3 regions of the Pseudomonas sp. Pso3 genome follow, and region 2 is predicted to be linked to each of the others. Evidence: riboswitches for the same ligand, from Rfam matches in the RefSeq annotation. Region 2 holds a riboswitch; each other region holds the start of a gene.
What was found. Region 2 has a riboswitch for cobalamin ahead of ACZ5R1_RS02850 (ABC transporter substrate-binding protein). Riboswitches for the same ligand answer to the same signal wherever they lie in the genome.

Region 1 (6,996 bases), 1.7 Mb from region 2:
ACCGCTGTACCCTCAGAATCGGGAACCCCAATGAGCCAGTTCATCGAGATTCATCCGCAGAATCCCCAGCCGCGGCTGATTCGTCAGGCCGTGGAAATCATCCAGTCCGGCGGTGTCATCGCCTATCCCACCGATTCGTCCTATGCCCTGGGCTGCCGTATCGGTGAGAAGAGCGCGGTGGAGCGTATCCGCCGCATCCGCCAGCTCGACGACAAGCACAACTTCACCCTGGTGTGCTGCGACCTCTCCGAGCTGGGCATCTATGCCAAGGTGGATACCAGCGCCTTTCGCCTGCTCAAGGCCTACACACCAGGACCCTATACCTTCATCCTCAACGCCACCCGCGAGGTGCCGCGCATGCTGCTGCATCCCAAGCGGCGCACTATCGGCGTGCGGGTGCCCCAGCATCCCATCACCCTGGCGCTGCTGGAGGCGCTGGGCGAGCCGCTGATGAGCGTGAGCCTGATCCTGCCGGGGGATGACGAGGCCCTGGGCGATGCCTGGGAGATCCGCGAGCGTCTCGAGCATTTCGTCGACCTGGTGATCGAGGGCGGTCCGGGTGGCCTGCAGCCCTCCACCGTGATCAGCCTGGCCGACGACGAGCCGGAAGTGATCCGCGTCGGTGCCGGTGATCCCACGCCCTTCATGATCGAAGCATGAGCGAAGCCCTGGACCCCCAGCTGCTCGAACCCGAGCAGCTGCGCCTGGCGCTGGTCTATGGCGAGGCCTTCACCGAACTGCCCCAGGACCTCTACATTCCGCCGGATGCGCTGGAGGTCTTTCTCGAAGCCTTCGAGGGGCCTCTCGACCTGCTGCTCTATCTGATCCGCAAGCAGAACATCGACATCCTCGACATTCCTGTCGCCGAGATCACCCGGCAGTACATGAGCTACGTCGAGCTGATGAAGGCGGTGCAACTGGAGCTGGCCGCCGAATACCTGCTGATGGCCGCCATGCTGGCGGAGATCAAGTCGCGCATGCTGCTGCCGCGCGCCGAAGGCCTGGAGGCCGAAGAGGAAGATCCGCGCGCCGAACTGATCCGCCGGCTGCAGGAATACGAGCGCTTCAAGAAGGCCGCCGAGGACCTCGACGACCTGCCGCGGGAGGGACGCAACTTCGTGGTGCCCAGCTTGCCGGCGCCCGAGGCGCGGGCGCGCAAGCTCCTACCCGAGGTGGAGCTGGGCGAGTTGCTGCTGGCCATGGGCGAGGTCCTGCGCCGCGCCGACCTGTTCGAGAGTCACCAGGTGACCCGCGAGGTGCTGTCCACCCGCGAGCGCATGAGTCAGGTGCTGGAGCGCCTCAAGGATGGCGCCTTCGTACCCTTCGTGGCGCTGTTCACCCTGGATGAAGGCCGGCTCGGGGTGGTGGTGACCTTCATGGCCATCCTCGAGCTGGTCAAGGAATCCCTGGTGGAGCTGGTGCAGAACGAGCCCTTCAGCCCCATCCATGTCCGCGCCCGGGTCAGAGACACTGATGCGGAAGGGGTCGCTCAGGCGTAAGCCAGCGCTGCCGTCGCGGCCGCGCTCTTGCGCTTGCCGACCCGCAACCGGGCGCCTTCACCGGCCGCGGCCAGGGCCGCGGCTTCAGCCACGCTGGGACTGCCGGTGTGTTGCAAGGCGACCGCACTCGGCGCGGCGATGCCCTCCTGTTGCGCCAGACGTTCGGCGGAGAAGCCCTGCAAGGGTAGTTGCCAGCGCTGGGCCAGGTGTTGCAGTGCGTTTTCCTCCACACGGCGGTCCACCGTCGCCAGCGCCGTGAGGGCGTTGGGGTCGCAGCCGGCCTCCTGCAGCACTGCCAGGGCCAGCGCGGTCAGCTCCTCCACCGAACAGCCCCGGCGGCAACCCAGGCCCAGGACCAGCGCCATCAGGCCTGAGGCGCCTGGCGATGGAACAGCCAGCTGCAGGCGAGTCCCAGGAGCAGCCAGAACGGCAGGTTGCTGGCCAGCACGGCGATCTGGAAGTGCCGTTGCAAGGCCTCCGGTGCCAGGCTCGCCTGGGCGACGGGTTGGGGCGCACCCAGCAGATGGGGAATGAGCAGCAGCCCGAGGGCGGCGATCTTGAAGCCGGGATGGCGAGTGAACGCCAGGAGCGCGAGCGCCGCGGCAGTGGCACCGGCAGTGCCCAGCCACCAGGCTTGACGCAGGGTGAGATCCGCCGCGGCCGTGCCGGGTAGCTCCGGCGGCAGGCCGAGGCTGGGCGCCAGGCAAAAGGTGGCATAGCCGGCCAGGCCCCACAGCAGGCCCTGGTGCAGGCGGGTCGGGCCTCTTAGATTGAACAGGCCCGCCAGGATCAGGCCGAAGCCTACCGCCACCACCAGGTTGCCGCCAAAGGTCGACAGGGTTCGCGGCCAGCCATCCGCCGGCGTCCAGGCTGCTTCTTCACCATGATGATGCTGTCCGGCCATGGCGGGCGCCTCGGTCTGGACCTCGTAGGTTTCCGCCTGGAGGATGAGCGGGGTCAGCCACAGGCTTTGCAGGGCACTCAGCAACAGGGCCGCAAGGAGGCCGGCCACGCCGGCACTGAAGGCAATACGCTGGAACATGGCGAACTCCTTTTAGTGGCAGGGGAAGCCTTCGCTATGGCGGGTATCGTGAGCGCCGTTGTGCAGCGCCTCGACATGGGAGAAACCGGCCAGAAGCACCAGGCCCAGGCCGAGCAGGCAGGCGAGCAGGGTGGCGGTCAGACGCTGGGTGCGGGTACTGGTCTGGGGCAGGGCGGTGGTCGAGCGGGTAGCGGTCATGGCAGGGCCTCGGAGTCGAAGCGGCAGGGACGCGCCGAGGCAGCGAGCCGCAGGCGGCCGCCGTCCAGCACGACCGCCCACCGCGGGTTGCTTGAAAGCAGCAGGCCGGTCTCCGGACTCACGAGGGTTGCAGGCTGCAACTACCAGGATCGCCTTCCCCAGACTTGCCGGCCGGGTGGCTCTGTGATCCTGCGCTCGTCTACCGTTGCGGGGGCAGTGCCGGACTCGGACCGGCTTCCCGTTTCACCGCGACCCATGGCGGAGTCGCGACACCTGAAGCAGCGGCGAGCAGACCACGCGCCTCGTCCGCCGGTCAAGTCTGGCCGATTGACACCCCGGCGGGGCGCTCGTAGCCTGTCGCGTTGCGAGGTGCTCTTGTCGGCAAGAGCTTGAAAGGGAACGCGGTGCGACACCGCGGCTGCCCCCGCAACTGTAAGCGGCGTTTTTAGCCTCTCCACTAGAGCCTGTTCATAATTTGCTGCGCGTCGGCCAAACTGCGTTGAAGCTGCTTTCGGAATGCTCATTTACCATTCGTAAACTCCGCTTCCTCAAGCATCTTCGCCTTGTTTGACTCTAGCTCGCGAAATTATGAACACGCTCTAAGGCCACTGCTCACGCGGGAAGGCCGGAGCCGGGCGCCGCGAGCCAGGAGACCTGCCTCGCCACGTTTCGAACACGCAACCGGGCGGGGTGATCCGGGCTGCCATTGGGGCCTCGCCGCGGCGCGAGCGCCTGGCATGCCTGCCCGTCTTCTTTCGCTTTCTCTCTAAGGGCAGCCCATGAAAACCCTGGCCAAGACCCCCGTCACCATCGTCACCGGCTTCCTCGGTTCCGGCAAGACCACCCTGCTGCGGCACATGCTCGACCACGCCGAAGGCCGCCGCATCGCGGTGATCGTCAACGAATTCGGCGAGCTGGGCATCGACGGTGAAATCCTGCGCCAGTGCAGCATCGGCTGTACCGAGGAAGAGGCCCAGGGCCGCGTCTTTGAACTGGCCAACGGTTGCCTGTGCTGCACCGTGCAGGAAGAATTCTTCCCGGTGATGAAGGAGTTGGTAGCCCGCCGCGGCGACATCGACCATATCCTCATCGAGACCAGTGGCCTGGCCCTGCCCAAGCCCCTGGTGCAGGCCTTCCAGTGGCCGGAGATCCGCAACGCCTGCACGGTGGATGCGGTGATCACCGTGGTCGACAGCCCCGCGGTGGCGGCCGGCACCTTCGCCGCCCATCCCGAGCAGGTGGACGTCCAGCGCCGCCAGGACCCCAACCTCGACCATGAATCGCCGCTCCACGAGTTGTTCGAAGACCAGCTCGCCAGCGCCGATCTGGTGATCCTCAACAAGGCCGATGGCCTGGATGCCGAGGCCCTGGCGCGGGTACGTGCCGAGGTCACCGAGGAGTTGCCGCCGGCGGTCAAGGTGGTGGAAGCCAGTCGCGGCGTGCTGCCGCTGTCGGTTCTGCTGGGGCTGCAGGCCGAATCCGAGGCCCATATCGACAGCCGTCCCACCCACCATGACCTCGAAGGTCATGAAGACCACGATCACGACGAATTCGACTCCTTCGGCGTCCAGCTGCCCGAGGTGGCCGAGGCGACCCTGCTGGCGGCCCTGGCCGAGGTGGTCAAGACCCATGGTGTGCTGCGGGTGAAGGGCTTCGCGGCCATCGCCGGCAAGCCGCTGCGACTGCTGGTCCAGGGGGTCGGCACCCGCTTCGACAAGCACTTCGACCGCCCCTGGAAGACCGATGAGACCCGCAGCACCCAGCTGGTGCTGATTGGCCAGGAGCTGGACCAGGCGGCCATCACCACCCAGTTGCGCGCCGCGGTCGCCTGACGCCAGATGCATCTGCTGCGTACCCAGCCGGGCGGCTTCGTCCCCGACGACGGCATCGCTCACCTGGCGCAGACGCCCGGTGAGATCGTCGTGCTCTGCAGTGGCGATTCGCACCTGGCGCTGCTGGCGGAGGCGACCCGTAGCCTGGACGAGGACTATCCGAGTCTGCGCCTGGCCAATCCCATGCAGTTGCAGAACCACGCCTCGGTGGACCTCTATGTCGAGGAGGTGCTGAGCCAGGCGCGAGTGGTGTTCATCTCCCTGCATGGCGGCCAGGGTTACTGGCGCTATGGCATGGAACGGCTGGCCGAGTTGGCCGCGCGGGGGCTGACCCTGATCGCGGTACCCGGCTGCGATCGGCCCGATCCGGAGCTGATGGCCCTGGGTACGGTGGCCCCGGAGCTGGCCGAACGGCTGTGGCGCTATCTGCGCCAGGGAGGGCTGGGCAATGCCCGGGATTTCCTGCATTGCCTGGCGGCCGAATGCCTGGGTGCCCCGTACACCTACCAGCCGCCACGGGAATTGCCGCGGGTGGCGGTCTATCAGCCGGAAGGCCTGGGTCTGGACGGCTGGCGCCAGCACTGGCGACCGGATTGGCCGACCGCGGCGCTGCTGTTCTATCGCACCCATCTGCAGTCGGCCAACACCGCCTTCGTCGACGTCTTCTGCCAGCAGCTGGCCGCCGAAGGGCTGAATCCGTTGCCTATCGCCGTGGCCAGTCTCAAGGAGCCGGCCTGTCTGGAGGAGGTGGAGCGGCTGCTGGACGAGACCAACGCCGCGCTGATCCTCAATACCACCGGCTTCGCCCAGTCCAGTCCGGAGCGGCCGAATCTGACGCCGTTCCGTCGCCCGGTGCCGGTGCTCCAGGCCATCTGCGCCCAGGACAATCGCGAGCGCTGGCTGGAGAATCCCCAGGGTCTGGGTGCCCGCGACCTGGCCATGCATATCGCCCTGCCGGAATTGGACGGGCGCATCATTACCCGGCCGATCAGCTTCAAGGGCCTGGCCTGGCGCTGCGAGCGCAGCCAGAGCGACGTGGTCAACTACCAGGCCGATGGCGAACGCATGGCCTTCGTCGCCCGTCTGGCGCGTAATTGGATCGAACTGGCACGGCGTCCTGCGGCGGACAAGCGCATCGCCCTGATCCTGGCCAACTATCCGACCCGCGATGGCCGCATCGGCAATGGCGTGGGCCTGGATACCCCGGCGGCAGCGCTCGGGGTACTGCGCGCCTTGCAGACGGCCGGCTATCCGGTGGCCAATCTGCCGGACAGCGGCACCGCCCTGATCGAGCGTCTGCTCGGTGGGGTGACCAACGACAGCGCCCTGCGCGATCTGCGCCCGGCGTTGCAGAGCCTGGCGCTGCAGGACTACCAGGCGTTGTTCGCCGGGTTGCCGCTCAGCCTGCAGCAGGCGGTGATCGAGCGCTGGGGCGGACCCGAGACCGATCCCATGCACCGTCGCGGTCGGCTCATGGTGGCCGGGGTGCGCTTCGGCCTGACCTTTGTCGGCATCCAGCCGGCGCGTGGCTATGACGTCGATCCGGCGGCGGTCTACCACGATCCTGCGCTGGTGCCGCCCCATGGCTACCTGGCCTTCTATTTCTGGCTGCGCGAGGCCTATGGCGCCCAGGCCGTGGTGCATCTGGGCAAGCACGGCAACCTGGAATGGCTGCCGGGCAAGGGCGTCGGGCTGTCGGCGGAGTGTTGGCCGGACGCCATTCTCGGACCGCTGCCCAACGTCTATCCCTTCATCGTCAACGACCCGGGCGAGGGCGCCCAGGCCAAGCGCCGCACCCAGGCGGTGATCATCGATCACCTGATGCCGCCGCTGACCCGGGCCGAGAGCTACGGGCCGCTGCGCGATCTGGAGCGGCTGGCCGACGAATACTATGACGCCAGCCTGCTGGATCTGCGGCGCGCCACCGAGTTGCGCGGCGAGATCCTGCAACTGGTGCGCGAGACCGCCCTGGATCGCGAGCTAGGGCTGGTGATCACCGACGATCCGGACAGCTGGCTGCCGCAGCTGGACGCCTATCTCTGCGATCTCAAGGAATCCCAGATCCGCGACGGCCTGCATGTGTTCGGTGAATCCCCGACCGGGCAATTGCGTCGCGATACCCTGGTGGCGCTCTTGCGCATCCCCCGTGGCGATGCCCAGGGCGGCAATGCCAGTCTGTTGCGGGCGCTGGCCAAGGATCTGCAGCTGGAGTTCGATCCCCTGGCCGCCGACCTGGGCGAGCCCTGGCAAGGGGCGCGCCCGGCTTGCCTGGCGGCGCTGTCCGCCGAACCCTGGCGCACCCTGGGCGATACCCGGGAGCGCCTGGAATTGCTGGCCCTGGCGCTGGTCGCCGCGATGGTCGATGCCGAGCCTTTGCCGTTGGCGCTGGACGAATTGCCGGCGACCCGTCCGGTGCTGGAACACC
Region 2 (6,996 bases):
CGGGCGTTTTCAAGGGGTCGGGCAAAGCGGGCATAATAACGTCTTTCCCCGTTCAGCCCGACCTTCCGCCGTGAATCCTCCGTCTCCTTCCGCCCTCGTCCCGCGGCCTTCGGCCTGTCCGGGGCTGCTGCGCATCGTGCCCGCGCGCGATGGCGGCCTGTGCCGGGTGAAGTTGCCGGGGGGCCGGCTGACGGCAGCCCAGGCGCGGGCCATCGCCGCCGCCAGCGCGCGCTGGGCGAGCGGGGTTCTGGAGCTGACCAACAGAGCCAACCTGCAATTGCGTGGTGTACGCGCGGACGGTGCCGCTGCCCTGGTGGCCGAGCTGCAGGCCGCCGGTCTGGGGCCGGCCGATCCCGCCGCCGATGACGTGCGCAATCTGCTGCTCAGCCCGTCTGCCGGCCGGGATCCGCAGCAGCTGCGCGACGTTCGTCCCCTGGCCGCCGAATTGCTCGCCCTGCTGGAAGGCGACCGCCGCCTGCATGGGCTGTCGGCCAAGTTTGCCCTGCAACTGGACGGTGGCGAAGCCCTGGCCCGGCTCGACCATCCCCATGATGTCTGGCTGTCGGCGCGCGCCGAGGGCTATGTCCTTGGGCTGGCTGGCACCCCAGCGGATGCGCCCCTGGGCCTGATCCCCGCGGGACGCGAGGTGGCCACGGTGGCGACCCTGCTGCATCGCTTCCTTGACCTGGCTGACCCTGAACAGAGCCGCATGAGACAGCTGCTTGCGCAACGGCCGGTCGAGGAGCTGCTGGCCGGTCTTGGTCTGCTGCCGACTAAGAGCCACCCACGTGCGCCAGCGGAAATCGCAGGACGCCTCGGTAGCCATCCTCAGCGGCAATCCGGCCTGTTTTGGGTCGGCGCCCAGCCCGCCCTGGGGCGACTGCCTGCGAAAAGCCTGGCCACCGTCGCCGATTTGGCCGAGCACCACGGCAATGGCGACCTGCACCTCACCCCCTGGCAGGGCCTGCTGCTGCCCGATGTACCGGTCGACCAGGCCGCCAAGCTGCTCGCCGCTCTGGCCACCCTGGAGCTGATCACCGATCCCGCCGCGCCCCTGGCCCGGCTGGTCGCCTGTACCGGCAGCCAGGGCTGCGCCAAGGGCCAGGCCGACACCAAGGGCGATGCCCTGCGCCTGGCCGAGCGGCTGCCGGCCGGCGTCGAGGTGCACCTCTCCGGTTGCCCGCGCAGCTGCGCCCTGGCCGGACAGGCACCCCACACCCTGCTGGCGATGGCCCCCGGTCGCTATGACCTCTTCGTGCGCGACGCCACCCAGCCCGGTCCGGGCCGGCGGCGCGCCACCCATTTGTCCCTCGACGAGGCCGCCGCCTGGCTGGCCCGGAGTCCCAGTGATGCTTGAATACGAACGCGACGGCCAGGCGATCTATCGCCAATCCTTCGCCACCATCCGCGCCGAGGCCGATCTCTCGGCCATCCCCGCCGACCTGGAAAAGCTCGCCGTGCGGGTGATCCATGCCTGCGGCATGGTCGACGTGGTCCAGGACCTGGCCTTTTCCCCGGGCGCCGGGGCGGCCGGTCGCGCGGCCCTGGCGGCCGGCGCGCCCATCCTCTGTGATGCACGCATGGTCGCCGAGGGCGTCACCCGTACCCGCTTGCCGGCCAACAATCAGGTGATCTGCACCCTGCACGACGAGGGCATCCGCGAGCTGGCCGTGGCCCAGGGCAACACCCGCTCGGCGGTGGCCCTGGAGCGCTGGCGGCCGCATCTGGCCGGCAGCGTGGTGGTGATCGGCAATGCCCCCACCGCGCTGTTCTATCTGCTGGAAATGCTCGACGCCGGGGCGCCCAGGCCGGCGCTGATCCTCGGCATGCCGGTGGGCTTCGTCGGGGCGATGGAGTCCAAGGACGCCCTGGCCGCCGACAGCCGCGGCGTGCCCTATGTCATCGTCCGCGGTCGGCGGGGCGGCAGTGCCATGGCCGCCGCGGCGGTCAACGCCCTGGCCACGGAGGTGGAGTGATGGCGGGCCGCCTGCTCGGCCTGGGCGTCGGCCCCGGCGATCCGGAACTCATCACCCTCAAGGCGCTGCGCCTGCTGCAGGGCGCGCCGGTGGTGGCCTATTTCGTCGCCAAGGCCAAGGCCAACGCGGGCCAGGGCGGCAATGCCTATGGCGTCATCGAGGGCTATCTGCTGGACGGCCAGCAGCGCCTGCCGCTGGTCTATCCGGTGACCACCGAGAAGCTGGCGCCGCCGCTGTCCTACGAGACGGTGATCGCCGACTTCTACGACACCGCCGCCGCCCAGGTGGCCGACCATCTGGACGCCGGCCGCGACGTGGCGGTGATCTGCGAGGGCGATCCCTTCTTCTACGGTTCCTACATGTACCTGCACGACCGCCTGGCCGAGCGCTACGAGGCCCAGGTGGTGCCGGGGGTCTGCTCCATGCTCGGCGGCGTGGCCATGCTCGGCCTGCCGCTGGTCTATCGCAACCAGACCCTCACGGTGCTCTCCGGGGTGCTCTCCGCGGAAGAGCTCAAGGCGCGCCTGGCCAGCGCCGACGCCGCCGTGGTGATGAAGCTCGGCCGCAATTTCGAGAAGGTGCGCCAGGTGCTGCGTGAGCTGGGTCTGGACGACCGCGCCCGCTACATCGAGCGCGCCACCATGGACAATCAGCGCATCGTCGCGCTGGACGCCGTCGACCCCATGGCCTCGCCGTATTTCTCGCTGGTGGTGGTGCCGGGGGTGAAATGGAAGGGTTGAGCCCGGCCATCGTCATCCTCGGTCCCGGCGCCCTGGCCACCGCCCGCCGCTTGCAGGCCGGCCTGCCGGGCAGCCTGGTGCACGGCCTGGCCGGGCGGGTCGAGGGCGACGTCAGCTACAGCGCCTTCGGCGATCACCTGCGCGAGCTCTATCGGCAGCAGCGGCCGCTGCTGGTGCTCTGCGCCGCCGGCATCGTCATCCGCAGCCTGGCGTCCTTGCTGGACGACAAGACCGCCGAGCCGCCGGTGCTGGCCGTGGCCGAAGACGGCAGCGCCGTGGTGCCGCTGCTGGGCGGCCTGGCCGGCGCCAATCGCCTGGCCCGTCAGCTCGGTACGCTGCTGAACGTGGCCCCGGCCATCACCACCAGTGGCGAACTGAGATTCGGCACCTGCCTGCTCGATCCGCCGGCCGGCTATGCCCTGGCCGATGTCGACGTGGCCAAGCATCGGGTGGCCGATCTGCTGGCCGGCGCCCCGGTACGCATCGAGGGCGAGGCGCCCTGGCTGGATGAGGTGCCCCTGGCCCGCGATCCCGCGGCGCGGCAGCGTATCCTGGTCTCGCCACTGGCCAGCGCTGACGATCACACCCTGCTGATCCATCCCCGCGCCGTGCTGGTGGCGGCACGCGCCGATGCCACCGCCGCCGCCGTCACCGCGCTGCTCGCCAGCGCCGGCTATGCGCCGGGCGCCGTGGCGCTGCTGCTGGCGCGGGCGGAAGACATGGCCGCGCCCGGCCTCGCCGAGCTGAGCCAGACGCTGGCCGTACCCCTGAGATTCGTCGACGCCCGCACCCCGGACTTCGCCCGGGCGTCGGTGGCGCGGGCCCAGGCCCAGGGTCTCGCCCTGCACCTGCATGACCGGCCGCTGGACGCCGATGACCTCGGCCAGCGCCGTGGGCGCCTCAGCGTGGTGGGTCTCGGCCCCGGCGCGGCGGAGCTCATGGCACCGGTGGTGCGCCGCGCCCTGGACCAGGCCCAGGACGTGCTCGGCTACGCCACCTACGTGCAGATGGCCGGTCCCTTGCGCCCGGATCAGTTGGCCCATGCCAGCGACAACCGCGAAGAATTGCAGCGCGCCCGCCACGCCTTCGAACTGGCCGCCAGCGGTCGCCAGGTGGTCATGGTGTCGTCCGGCGATCCGGGCGTCTTCGCCATGGCCGCCGCGGTGCTCGAGGTGCTGGAAGGCGCCGACGATCCGCGCTGGGCGGCGGTGGAGCTGGAGATCCTCCCGGGCATCACCGCGGCCATGGCCAGCGCCGCCCTGGCCGGCGCGCCCCTGGGCCACGACTTCTGCCTGATCTCCCTGTCCGACAACCTCAAGCCCTGGGCGGTGATCGAGCAGCGCCTGCGCCAGGCCGCCGCGGCGGACCTGGCCATGGCCTTCTACAACCCCATCTCCAAGGCCCGGCCGCATCAGCTGGAGCGGGCGCTGGACGTCCTGCGCAGCTGCCGTCCGGCGAACACCCCGGTGATCCTCGGCCGCGACGTCGGGCGTCCCGGTGGCGGTCTCGAATACACCAGCCTCGGCGCGCTGCGCAGCGACATGGTGGATTCACGCACCCTGGTGATCCTCGGCTCCAGCCATACCCGGCGTTTCCCGCGGGCCGATGGCGGCGAGTGGGTCTATACGCCACGCTGGTACGATCCGGAATTGTTATAAAGTAACATTTAGTGCTTGAATCCTGGTCGCCGCTGGCTCACCCTCGGCGACCTTCCTGTTCCCTGGCGGGAAGCCGGTGCAACTCCGGTGCGGTCGCGCCACTGTGAGCTTCGCGAGAAGCGAGCCAGACCTTGCCAGGGGCTACCCAACATCCACAAGGGACGCGTCATCCCAAGGAGAGTCCATGTTTCGCCGTCTTCTGCCGCTGCTCGCCGCCGGCCTGTTGTCCGTTGCCTCTCTCACCACCCAGGCGGCCACCGCCTATCCGCTGACCGTGCACAACTGCGGTCGTGAGCTGGTCTTCGAGCGCGCGCCCCAGCGGCTGGTCAGCCTCGGTCAGGCCAGCACCGAGTTGCTCTTGCGCCTGGGCGTGGGCGCGCGGCTGGTGGGCACCGGCGTCTGGTTCGGCGGCTTGCCCGCGGACCTGCAGGCGGCGGGCAAGGGCATTCCGCGGCTGGCCGACAACGCCCCCAGCTTCGAGGCCGTGGTCGGCACCCGGCCGGACCTGGTGGCGGCCCAGTACACCTATCACGTCGGCCCCGGTGGCGAGGTGGCGGACTTCCCGCGCTTCGCCAAGCTGGGCATCGCCGCCTATGTGGCGCCCAGCGATTGCGAGGGCAAGGCGGTGACCGCCGATTCCAACAGCGATGGCAGCCGCAGCGCGCCCTTCGACATGCAGCTGGTGACCCGCGAAGCCCGCGAGCTGGCGGCCATCCTCGATGTGCAGCCGGCCGGCGAGCGTCTGGTCGCCGACCTGGACCGCCGTATCGCCGTCGCGGGCGAGCAGGCCAAAGCCGCCGGGGTGCAGGGCCGCTCGGTGCTGTTCTGGTTTTCCAGTCCGCGGCTGGAAGGGGATCCCTGGGTCGCCGGCAACCTCGGTGCGCCGGCCTGGATCGCCCGGGCCCTGGGGCTGCGCAACGTGGTCGACAGCGCCGAGGAATGGCCGGCGGTGAGCTGGGAGCGCATCGCCAGCCTGGACCCTGACTATATCGTCGTGGCGCGCATGGACCGGCGTCTCTACCCGGCCGATGACGTGGACAAGAAGCTGGCCTTCCTGCGCAGCGATCCCCTGACCCGCGAATTGCGCGCGGTACGCGAGAATCATCTGCTGGTGGTGGATGCCCCGACCCTCAATCCCTCGCTGCGGGTGGTGGACAGCGTCGAGACCCTGGCCGCCGACCTGGCCAAGCCGCAACCATGAGTCTGCCCCTCGCGGCCGAAGGCGCCCGGCCCTGGCGCTGGCTGCTGGGCCTGGCCGCGGTGCTGGCGCTGGCGGCGAGCGTGGTGCTGGCGGCGTCCTTCGGCGAGATGCCCATCGCGCCCCTGACCAGTCTGCAGGCCATCGCCAACGGCCTCGGCCTGGGGCCCTATCCGGTGGAGCGCATCGTCCAGGGCATCGTCTGGGAATACCGCCTCAGTCGCGCCCTGGTGGCCGCCTGCTGCGGTGCGGGCCTGGCGGTCTCCGGCGCCATCCTTCAGGCGCTGCTGCGCAACGCCCTGGCCGAGCCCTATGTGCTCGGCCTATCGGCCGGCGCCTCCACCGGCGCGGTGCTGGTGATGCTGCTGGGCGTCGGTGGCGGGGTGCTCGGCGTGTCCCTGGGTGCCTTTCTCGGCGCGGTGCTGGCCTTCGCCGTGGTGCTGCCCTTTCTCGGCAGCGGCGGCAGTACCCGCATCATCCTCGCCGGGGTGGCGGCTTCCCAGCTGTTCAATGCTCTGACCGCCTATATCGTCGCCACCGCGGCCAATGCCGAGCAGGCGCGCAGCGTGATGTTCTGGCTGCTCGGCAGCCTGGCCGGGGTGCGCTGGCCGGATGTCTGGCTGGCCGCCGGGGTGGTGCTCGCCGGGCTGCTGGTGTGCCTGGCCTGCGCCCGGGCGCTGGACGCCTTCGCCTTTGGCGAAGACGCCGCTGCCAGCCTCGGGGTGGCGGTGGGACCGCTGCGCCTGCTGCTGCTGGCCGTCACCGGCCTGATCACCGCCTGCCTGGTCAGCCTGGTGGGCGCGGTGGGCTTCGTCGGCCTGGTGATCCCCCATGTGGCGCGTTTCCTGGTGGGTCCGGGGCATGGCCGGCTGCTGCCCACCTGCGCCCTGATCGGCGCGCTGTTCATGGTGCTGGCCGACATCGTCGCCCGCACCCTGGTGGCCAAGCAGACCCTGCCCATTGGCGTGGTCACCGCCCTGGTGGGCGCCCCGGCCTTTGCCTTCATCCTCTATCGCGCACGGGAGGTCCGATGAGCCTCGCTGCGCGCGACGTGGCCTGGAGCGCCGGCGGGCAGCCAATCCTCGCCGGGGTAACCCTCGCGGTGCCGCCGGGCGGGGTGCTCGGACTGCTCGGCCCCAATGGCTCGGGCAAGTCCAGTCTGCTGCGGCTGCTGGCCGGGCTGCGGCGGCCGGAGGAGGGTAGGGTCAGTCTCGACGGGACGCCGCTGGCCGAGTTGCGCCGGCGCGACCTGGCGCGCCGGGTCGCCCTGGTGGAGCAGCAGGCCGGTACCGAAGCCGATCTCTCGGTGGCCGAGGTGGTGCGCCTGGGGCGCACGCCCCATCGCGGCCTGCTCGATGCCTGGAGCGCGCGCGACGCCGAGGTTTGCCAGCGCGCCCTGGCCCAGGTCGGCCTGGTCGACAAGG
Region 3 (6,996 bases), 2.2 Mb from region 2:
CGGCGACCACCGCCGCGCCGATCCACAGCGACTCGTTGCCGGCGAAGCTGAAGTGGTTGGCGCCCTTGGCGGCCAGATAACCCGGGCCCATCATCAGTGGCGCCCAGACGATTGCCGAGAGCACGTTGGCCGACTGGAAGCGCAGCTGGTTCATCGCCATCATCCCGGCCACCAGGGGCACGGTGTTGCGGATCATGGTCAGGAAGCGCCCGCCGAAGACCGCGAAGAAGCCATAGCGGCGGAAGAACAGCCGGGTCCGGGCCACCTGCTTGCGATAGCGGCGAAAGGGTGGGCGGTGGACGATGCTGGGACCGAGCCAGCGGCCGATGACATAGGAGCAGATGTCGCCGAGGATGGCGCCGACGATGGCGGCCAGCACCAGCGGCACCGGCGAGAGCACCCCGGAGCCGGCCAGGCCGCCGACCACCAGCAGCAGCGCCGTGGCCGGAATGAAGACGCCCAGCAGCACCAGGGACTCGCCAAAGGCGAGCAGGCCGACGAGCAGCGGTGCCCAGGCCTGGTGGGTTTCGATAAAGCCAAGCAGCGATTGCGTCAGGGATTCCATGGGAGGCCACTCTTGCCGAAAGTCCTAAGACTACGCGGCGCCCGTGGCCTGCCAGCCGTTTCAACAGCTTGAATCAATTTCCATTGCTGGAAGTGCGCGCGAGCGCGCATCGGCGTCCCGGTCGGACGCCTCAGCCTTCCGCGAGGGCGTCCTGCGCGGCCTGCCAGCGCAGTGCGTGACGCTCGCCGACGACGAAACGACCGCCCTGGAAGTCCCAGCGCTCCACGTCCACGGTCTTCTCCGTTCCTTCGCCGACCAGCAGGCGATTGAAGGAGTTGGGCGAGGTGCCGCGCACGCGCGATGAGAGGGCGGTGCCGGCCTGCACGATCCAGACCTCGCGGGGGAGGGTGGGGTACTGGCGACTCAGCGGCAGCACATAGGGCAGGTGGATATGGCCGCCCATCACCAGATCCAGGCCGGCATCGGCCCAGGTGGCCAGGGCGTGATCGGCATTGTGCTGCAGATTGCTCAGGTCGCTGAGTTCGAGGGCGCCGAAGGGCTGGTGGGCGATGACGATGCGCAACTTGCCCGGGCCTGCGCGGCGCAGGCGTTCGGCGACGCGCTCAATCTGCTCGGTGCTCACCGCGCCATCCTTGTGGCGTCGCGGGGCGGTGGTGTTGAGTCCGACCAGCAGGAGCTCGTCGTTCTCGAAACTGGGCTCGAGGTCCTGGCCGAAATGGCGGCGATAGTTGCCATAGGGCGTCAGGAAACGAGCGAAGACATTGTACAGCGGCAGGTCGTGATTGCCCGGGATCACCAGGGTGCGGGGAATGCCGTAGCTTTCCAGGCGTTCGACGAAGGTCTTGGCGGCGGCGAATTGCTCGCGGCGGGCACGCTGGGTGATGTCCCCGGAAAGGATGAGGACATCGGCGCCGTGTTCGCGGACATGGGCTTCCAGGGCCGCGACCACGGCGGGTTGCTCGGTGCCGAAGTGGGTATCGGAGATTTGCAGGAGGGTCGTCATGAGGACCTGGTTTCCAACGGATTCCCCTTTACGACCGCAACGGACGCCAAGCTATCCGGCGAAGGCTAGTTAGACTTCGCCGTCGTGGTGCCAGGCGTCATGCAGATCGGAGGCGTTGGCTTCGCCGACTTCGGCGCGGGCCTTGAGCCAGTCCAGCAGCGCGGTGCGGTCTTCCTCGGTGGGCGAGGTGTAGCGCTTGTTGGCCATGATGGTGCCTTCGACCCAGGCGTTGTCGAAGCCGCCGATGTAGTCCAGCTTGCGCTCTTCGACGTAGTCGATGAAGTCGCCCAGGAAGGTGTCCAGATCGTCTTCGCTGAGTTCGTTCTTGAAGCTCACCTTGATTTCAAAGGCCAGTTCCTGGAATTCGCCCAGGTACTGCTTCTTGCGCAGGCGACGCTTCATGCGGCTCAAACGGGGATCTTGGTTGGTATCGGTCATGGCGAAGGCCTGGATATCGATGAAAGGGCGGGCATTATCCCTGGCGTCGCCGGGTAATGCCAATGCCGAACGCCCGAGCGGCGGCTTCCTGTGCGGGATTCGGCTGCGACCAGAGCGCGCAGCACGGCAGCCGGCGCTCAGCGGATACGGTTATCGGCAGCCGCCTCAGGCGGCCATGGCCGCGCAGGCGTCGGCGCAGGCTGCGCAGGCCCGGGCGCAGGCCTGGCAGTGTTCGGCCTTGTGCTTGCCGCATTCGGCGGCGCAGGCACGGCAGGTGGCCAGGCACAGGGCGCAGGCTTCGGCGATGCGGTCGCTGCCGCGCTGCATGAAGGTGGCGGCCAGGCGGCAGGCGTCGGCGCAATCGCGATCCAGGCGGACGCAGTCGCGCATCATGTCCAGATTGGCTTCGCCCAGGCAGGCGCTGGCGCAGGTTTCGCAGGCGGCGGCGCAATCGAGGCAGGCCTTGATGCAGGCGGCGAGGGTGGCATCGTTCATCCGGTAGCTCCTGGCGGTGGGTGTCTAGGGTGGACCCGTCCGCGCGACGCCGAGTTCGGGCGGCGCCATCGATTGACGCTCTCCCGGCTAGTCCGTACCCTGCGCCCTTGCACGTGGTGCCCCGCCTGGAGCGGGGTGAAACAGGGAAGCCGGTCGAGCCGGCGCTGCCCCCGCAACGGTAGTTGAGCAGTAGCTGCGCGATGCCCACTGGCCCTGGCCGGGAAGGGGCGCAGCGGATGCCCTCAGGGCATCGGCTCACCAGCCCGGAGACCGGCCACGCTTGCGTTCATCTCGGCGATGCGGAGGGCGTCGCGCGGCGTCGCCCCCTGCCTCGCGCGGGCGGCGTCTCTGCCCGTTTCTCCGCCGCGCCGCGCCCGCACCCGGAGAACCGCCCATGACCGACACCCCCGATTCGACCAGCCCCGAGCGCGACGAGCGCCACCGCGCGCGCATGGTGCGCAAGAAGGCGGTGATCGACGCCCGCATCGCCGAAGCCCAGGACGAACGCGGCCTGCTGCTGGTGCATACCGGCATCGGCAAGGGCAAGAGCAGCTCCGCCTTCGGCATGGCGGCACGCGCCCTCGGCCACGGCATGAAGGTGGGCGTGGTGCAGTTCATCAAGGGCCGCCGTGACACCGGCGAGCAACTCTTCTTCAAGCGCTTCCCGGACGAGGTGCGCTACCACGTCATGGGCGAGGGCTTCACCTGGGACACCCAGGACCGGGCCCGCGACCTGCAGTCGGCGGCCGCGGCCTGGGCGGTGGCGGTGGAGCTCTTGCGCGATCCGGCCATCGGCCTGGTGCTGCTGGACGAACTCAACATCGCCTTCAAGCATGGCTATCTGGAGGTCGACCAGGTGCTGGCCGACCTGGCCGGGCGTCCGGCTCATCAGCACGTGGTGGTGACCGGCCGCGGTGCGCCACAGGCATTCGTCGAGGCCGCCGACACCGTGACCGACATGAGTCTGGTCAAGCACGCCTTCCAGGCCGGCGTCCGCGCCCAGCAGGGCATCGAATGGTAGGCGAGACGCGGCATTGCCCGGCGCTGCTGATCGCCGCCCCGGCCTCGGGTCAGGGCAAGACCAGCGTCACCGCCGCCCTGGCCCGGTTGCATGCCCGCCAGGGGCGGCGGGTACGGGTGTTCAAGTGCGGCCCGGACTTTCTCGATCCGATGATCCTGGCCCGCGCCAGCGGCGCGCCGGTCTATCAGCTCGATCTGTGGATGATCGGCGAGGCCGAGAGCCGGCGCCTGCTGTGGGAAGCGGCGGGGGAGGCGGATCTCATCCTCATCGAAGGCGTCATGGGGCTGTTCGACGGCCAGCCCTCGGCCGCCGACCTGGCCGAGCGCTTTGGCGTACCGGTGCTGGGCGTGATCGACGCCGCCGGCCTGGCGCAGACCTTTGGCGCCCTGGCCTATGGCCTCGCCCATTACCGGCCGAGCCTGCCCTTCGCCGGGGTGCTGGCCAACCGCAGCGGCAGTCCGCGGCAGACCCAGCTGATCCGCGGCAGCCTGCCGGCGGGCATGACCTTCTTTGGCAGTCTGCCGCGCGATGCCGGTATCGAGTTGCCCAGTCGTCACCTGGGGCTGATCCAGGCCGATGAGGTCACCGACCTGGATCGCCGTCTGGACATGGCGGCCGATGCCCTGGGCGCCAGTTCCGACATCGAATTGCCGCCGCCGGTGGCCTTCGCCGCGCCGGAGCCGACCGCGGTCGAGCCACTGCTGGCCGGAGTGCGGATCGGTGTGGCCCGGGACGCGGCCCTGGCCTTCATCTACCAGGCCAACCTGGATCTCTTGCGCGCCCTGGGCGCCGAGCTGCAGTTCTTTTCCGTGCTGGCCGACACGACGCTGCCGGCGGTGGACAGCCTCTATCTGCCGGGCGGCTATCCCGAGCTGCACCTGCAGACGCTGTCCAACAACCTGGGCATGCGCGCGGCCATCCGCGCCCATCATGCGGCGGGCAAGCCGATCCTCGCCGAGTGCGGCGGCATGCTCTATCTGCTCGACGAACTGACCGACAAGGCCGGCGAATCCGCCAGCCTGCTCGGACTGCTGCCGGGCAGCGCGCGGATGCAGGCGCGACTCACCGCCTTGGCCCTGCAGTCGGTGGATTTCGCGCAGGGCACCCTGCGCGGCCACACCTATCACCACTCCGCCCTGGAGTCACCCGAGACGCCCTGGGCGCGCGGGCTGTGCCCCAACGGCAAGGCGGTGGCCGAGGCGGTCTACCGAGACGGTCGCCTCACCGCCAGCTATATTCACTTCTACATGCCGTCGGCACCCGCCGCGGCCGCCGCGATGCTCAAGCCGTGACCACGACCCCCTATACCCCCGCCGAACAAGCCGCCGTCTACCGAGCCATCGCCGAGCGCCGCGACATGCGCCATTTCTGCGGTGGCGAGGTGCCTCCCGAACAACTGGCCCGTCTGCTGGGCGCTGCGCACCAGGCGCCCAGCGTCGGGCTGATGCAGCCCTGGCGCTTCCTGCGCATCAGCGATCCGGCCTTGCGCCAGCGGCTGCACGAACTGGTGGAAGAAGAGCGCTGCGCCACCGCCGAGGCCCTTGGCGAGCGCAGCGACGACTTCATGAAGCTCAAGGTGCAGGGCATCCTCGACTGCGCCGAGGTGCTGGTGGCGGCGCTCATGGACGGCCGCGAAGCCCACGTCTTTGGCCGCCGTACCCTGCCGGAGATGGACCTCGCCTCGCTGTCCTGCGCCATCCAGAATCTCTGGCTGGCGGCTCGCTGCGAAGGCCTGGGCATGGGCTGGGTGTCGCTGTTCGAACCGGAATCCGTGCGCAGCCTGCTGGAGATGCCGGAAGGCGCCCAGCCGGCGGCCATCCTCTGCCTGGGGCCGGTGGAAGCCTTCTACCCGCGGCCCATGCTGGAAGAGGAGGGCTGGCGCCAGGGGCGGCCGCTGGAGGAACTGGTCTTCGAGAACCGCTGGGGCCAGAAGCCATGATGCTGGCCTTCGCGGTCGTCGGCGGCATGCTGCTCGACCTGCTGCTCGGCGAACCCCGCCGCGCCCATCCCCTGGTCCTGTTCGGGCGCCTGGCCGATAGCCTGGAGGCCCGCTTCAATCCCGGCGGGCGCGGCTGGCGCAGCCATGGCGTGATGGCCTGGAGCCTGGCCGTGTTGCCCTGGGTGCTGCTCACCGCCTTGCTCTGCCAGATCGGCTGGCTGGCCTGGATCATCCAGCCCCTGGCGCTGTATCTGGCCGTGGGACTGCGCAGCCTGGGCGAGCACGCCGAGCCGGTGGCGCGCGCCCTGCAACGCAACAACCTGCCCGAGGCGCGGCGTCGGGTCGGCTATCTGGTCAGTCGCGAAACCAGCGAGCTGGACGAGACCGCCGTGGCCCGCGCCGCTACCGAATCGGTGCTGGAGAATGGCAGCGATGCGGTCTTCGCCGCGCTGTTCTGGTTCGCCCTGCTCGGCGCACCCGGCGTGGTGCTCTATCGCCTGGCCAACACCCTGGACGCCATGTGGGGCTATCGCACGCCGCGCCTGGAGCGTTTCGGCTGGGCCGCGGCGCGGCTGGACGATGTCCTCAACTATATCCCTGCGCGCCTGGTGGCCCTGACCTATGCCGGCCTCGGCCGTTTCTGGAGCGCCATCGAAAGCTGGCGGACCCAGGCGCCGCTGTGGGACAGCCCCAACGCCGGCCCGGTGATGGCGGCCGGTGCCGGTGCCCTGGGCGTGAGCCTGGGCGGTCCGGCCCGCTACCACGGCGAGTGGCACGAGCGCCCGGTGCTGGGCCGTGGCCCGGCGCCGACCTTCCTGGCCATCACCCGCGCCCTGAAATTGGTCCGCCGTGGCGCCTGGTTGTGGACCGCACTCATCGCCCTGGGAGGACTGCTGCTTGCTTGAGCACGGCGGTCGCCTGAGGCGCGCGGCGCGCACCTACGACATTCCCCTGGGCGACTGGCTGGACCTATCCACCGGCCTGGCCCCCTGGCCCTGGCCGCTGCCGGAGATTCCCGCCAGCGCCTGGGCACGGCTGCCCGAGCCCGACGACGGCCTGGTGGAAGCCGCCTGCGCCTGCTACCGGGCCAGCGCGGCACTGCCGGTGGCCGGCTCCCAGGCCGCCATCCAGGCGCTGCCGACCCTGCGTCCAGCCGCGCGGGTCGCGGTGCTGGCGCCCTGTTATGCCGAGCATGCCCTGGCCTGGCGTCGCGCCGGGCACGAGGTGCTGGAGTGGGACGAGACAGGCATCGCGACTCATCTCGACCAGCTGGACGTGGTGGTGGTGGTCAATCCCAACAACCCCACCGGCGAGCGCCTGTCGCCCGCCCGGCTGCTGGACTGGCACGCCCGGCTCGAACGCCGGGGTGGCTGGCTGGTGGTGGACGAGGCCTTCATGGATCCCACCCCGGGGGCAAGCCTTGCACCCTTCAGCGATCTGCCCGGCCTGATCGTGCTGCGCTCCTTTGGCAAGTTCTTCGGACTGGCCGGGCTGCGGCTGGGCTTCGTGCTGGCGGCGCCGAGCCTGCTGGCGCAGTTGGACGAGCAGTTGGGGCCCTGGACGGTGAACGGCCC

Region 1: it holds a riboswitch for cobalamin, as region 2 does, so the genes downstream of both, ACZ5R1_RS10840 (CbtB domain-containing protein) here and ACZ5R1_RS02850 (ABC transporter substrate-binding protein) in region 2, are expected to answer to the same signal.
Region 3: it holds a riboswitch for cobalamin, as region 2 does, so the genes downstream of both, cobO (cob(I)yrinic acid a,c-diamide adenosyltransferase) here and ACZ5R1_RS02850 (ABC transporter substrate-binding protein) in region 2, are expected to answer to the same signal.

Annotation. Positions count from the first base shown of each region.
Region 1 covers NZ_AP043687.1:2,319,648-2,326,643, forward strand. Annotated here, with positions in the region: gene ACZ5R1_RS10815 (PHP domain-containing protein) at 1-34, shown strand, start outside; gene ACZ5R1_RS10820 (L-threonylcarbamoyladenylate synthase) at 31-660, shown strand; gene ACZ5R1_RS10825 (segregation and condensation protein A) at 771-1,499, shown strand; gene ACZ5R1_RS10830 (cobalamin biosynthesis protein) at 1,490-1,864, opposite strand; gene ACZ5R1_RS10835 (CbtA family protein) at 1,864-2,541, opposite strand; gene ACZ5R1_RS10840 (CbtB domain-containing protein) at 2,554-2,739, opposite strand; cobalamin riboswitch at 2,826-3,031, opposite strand; cobalamin riboswitch at 3,090-3,415, shown strand; gene cobW (cobalamin biosynthesis protein CobW) at 3,519-4,571, shown strand; gene cobN (cobaltochelatase subunit CobN) at 4,578-6,996, shown strand, end outside.
Region 2 covers NZ_AP043687.1:598,983-605,978, forward strand. Annotated here, with positions in the region: gene cobG (precorrin-3B synthase) at 71-1,357, shown strand; gene ACZ5R1_RS02835 (precorrin-8X methylmutase) at 1,350-1,976, shown strand; gene ACZ5R1_RS02840 (precorrin-2 C(20)-methyltransferase) at 1,976-2,716, shown strand; gene cobJ (precorrin-3B C(17)-methyltransferase) at 2,704-4,374, shown strand; cobalamin riboswitch at 4,381-4,527, shown strand; gene ACZ5R1_RS02850 (ABC transporter substrate-binding protein) at 4,559-5,575, shown strand; gene ACZ5R1_RS02855 (FecCD family ABC transporter permease) at 5,572-6,606, shown strand; gene ACZ5R1_RS02860 (ABC transporter ATP-binding protein) at 6,603-6,996, shown strand, end outside.
Region 3 covers NZ_AP043687.1:3,323,021-3,330,016, reverse strand. Annotated here, with positions in the region: gene ACZ5R1_RS15780 (DedA family protein) at 1-565, opposite strand, end outside; gene ACZ5R1_RS15775 (metallophosphoesterase family protein) at 696-1,529, opposite strand; gene ACZ5R1_RS15770 (YggL 50S ribosome-binding family protein) at 1,599-1,967, opposite strand; gene ACZ5R1_RS15765 (four-helix bundle copper-binding protein) at 2,133-2,462, opposite strand; cobalamin riboswitch at 2,560-2,755, shown strand; gene cobO (cob(I)yrinic acid a,c-diamide adenosyltransferase) at 2,857-3,483, shown strand; gene ACZ5R1_RS15755 (cobyrinate a,c-diamide synthase) at 3,477-4,775, shown strand; gene bluB (5,6-dimethylbenzimidazole synthase) at 4,772-5,422, shown strand; gene cbiB (adenosylcobinamide-phosphate synthase CbiB) at 5,419-6,327, shown strand; gene cobD (threonine-phosphate decarboxylase CobD) at 6,320-6,996, shown strand, end outside.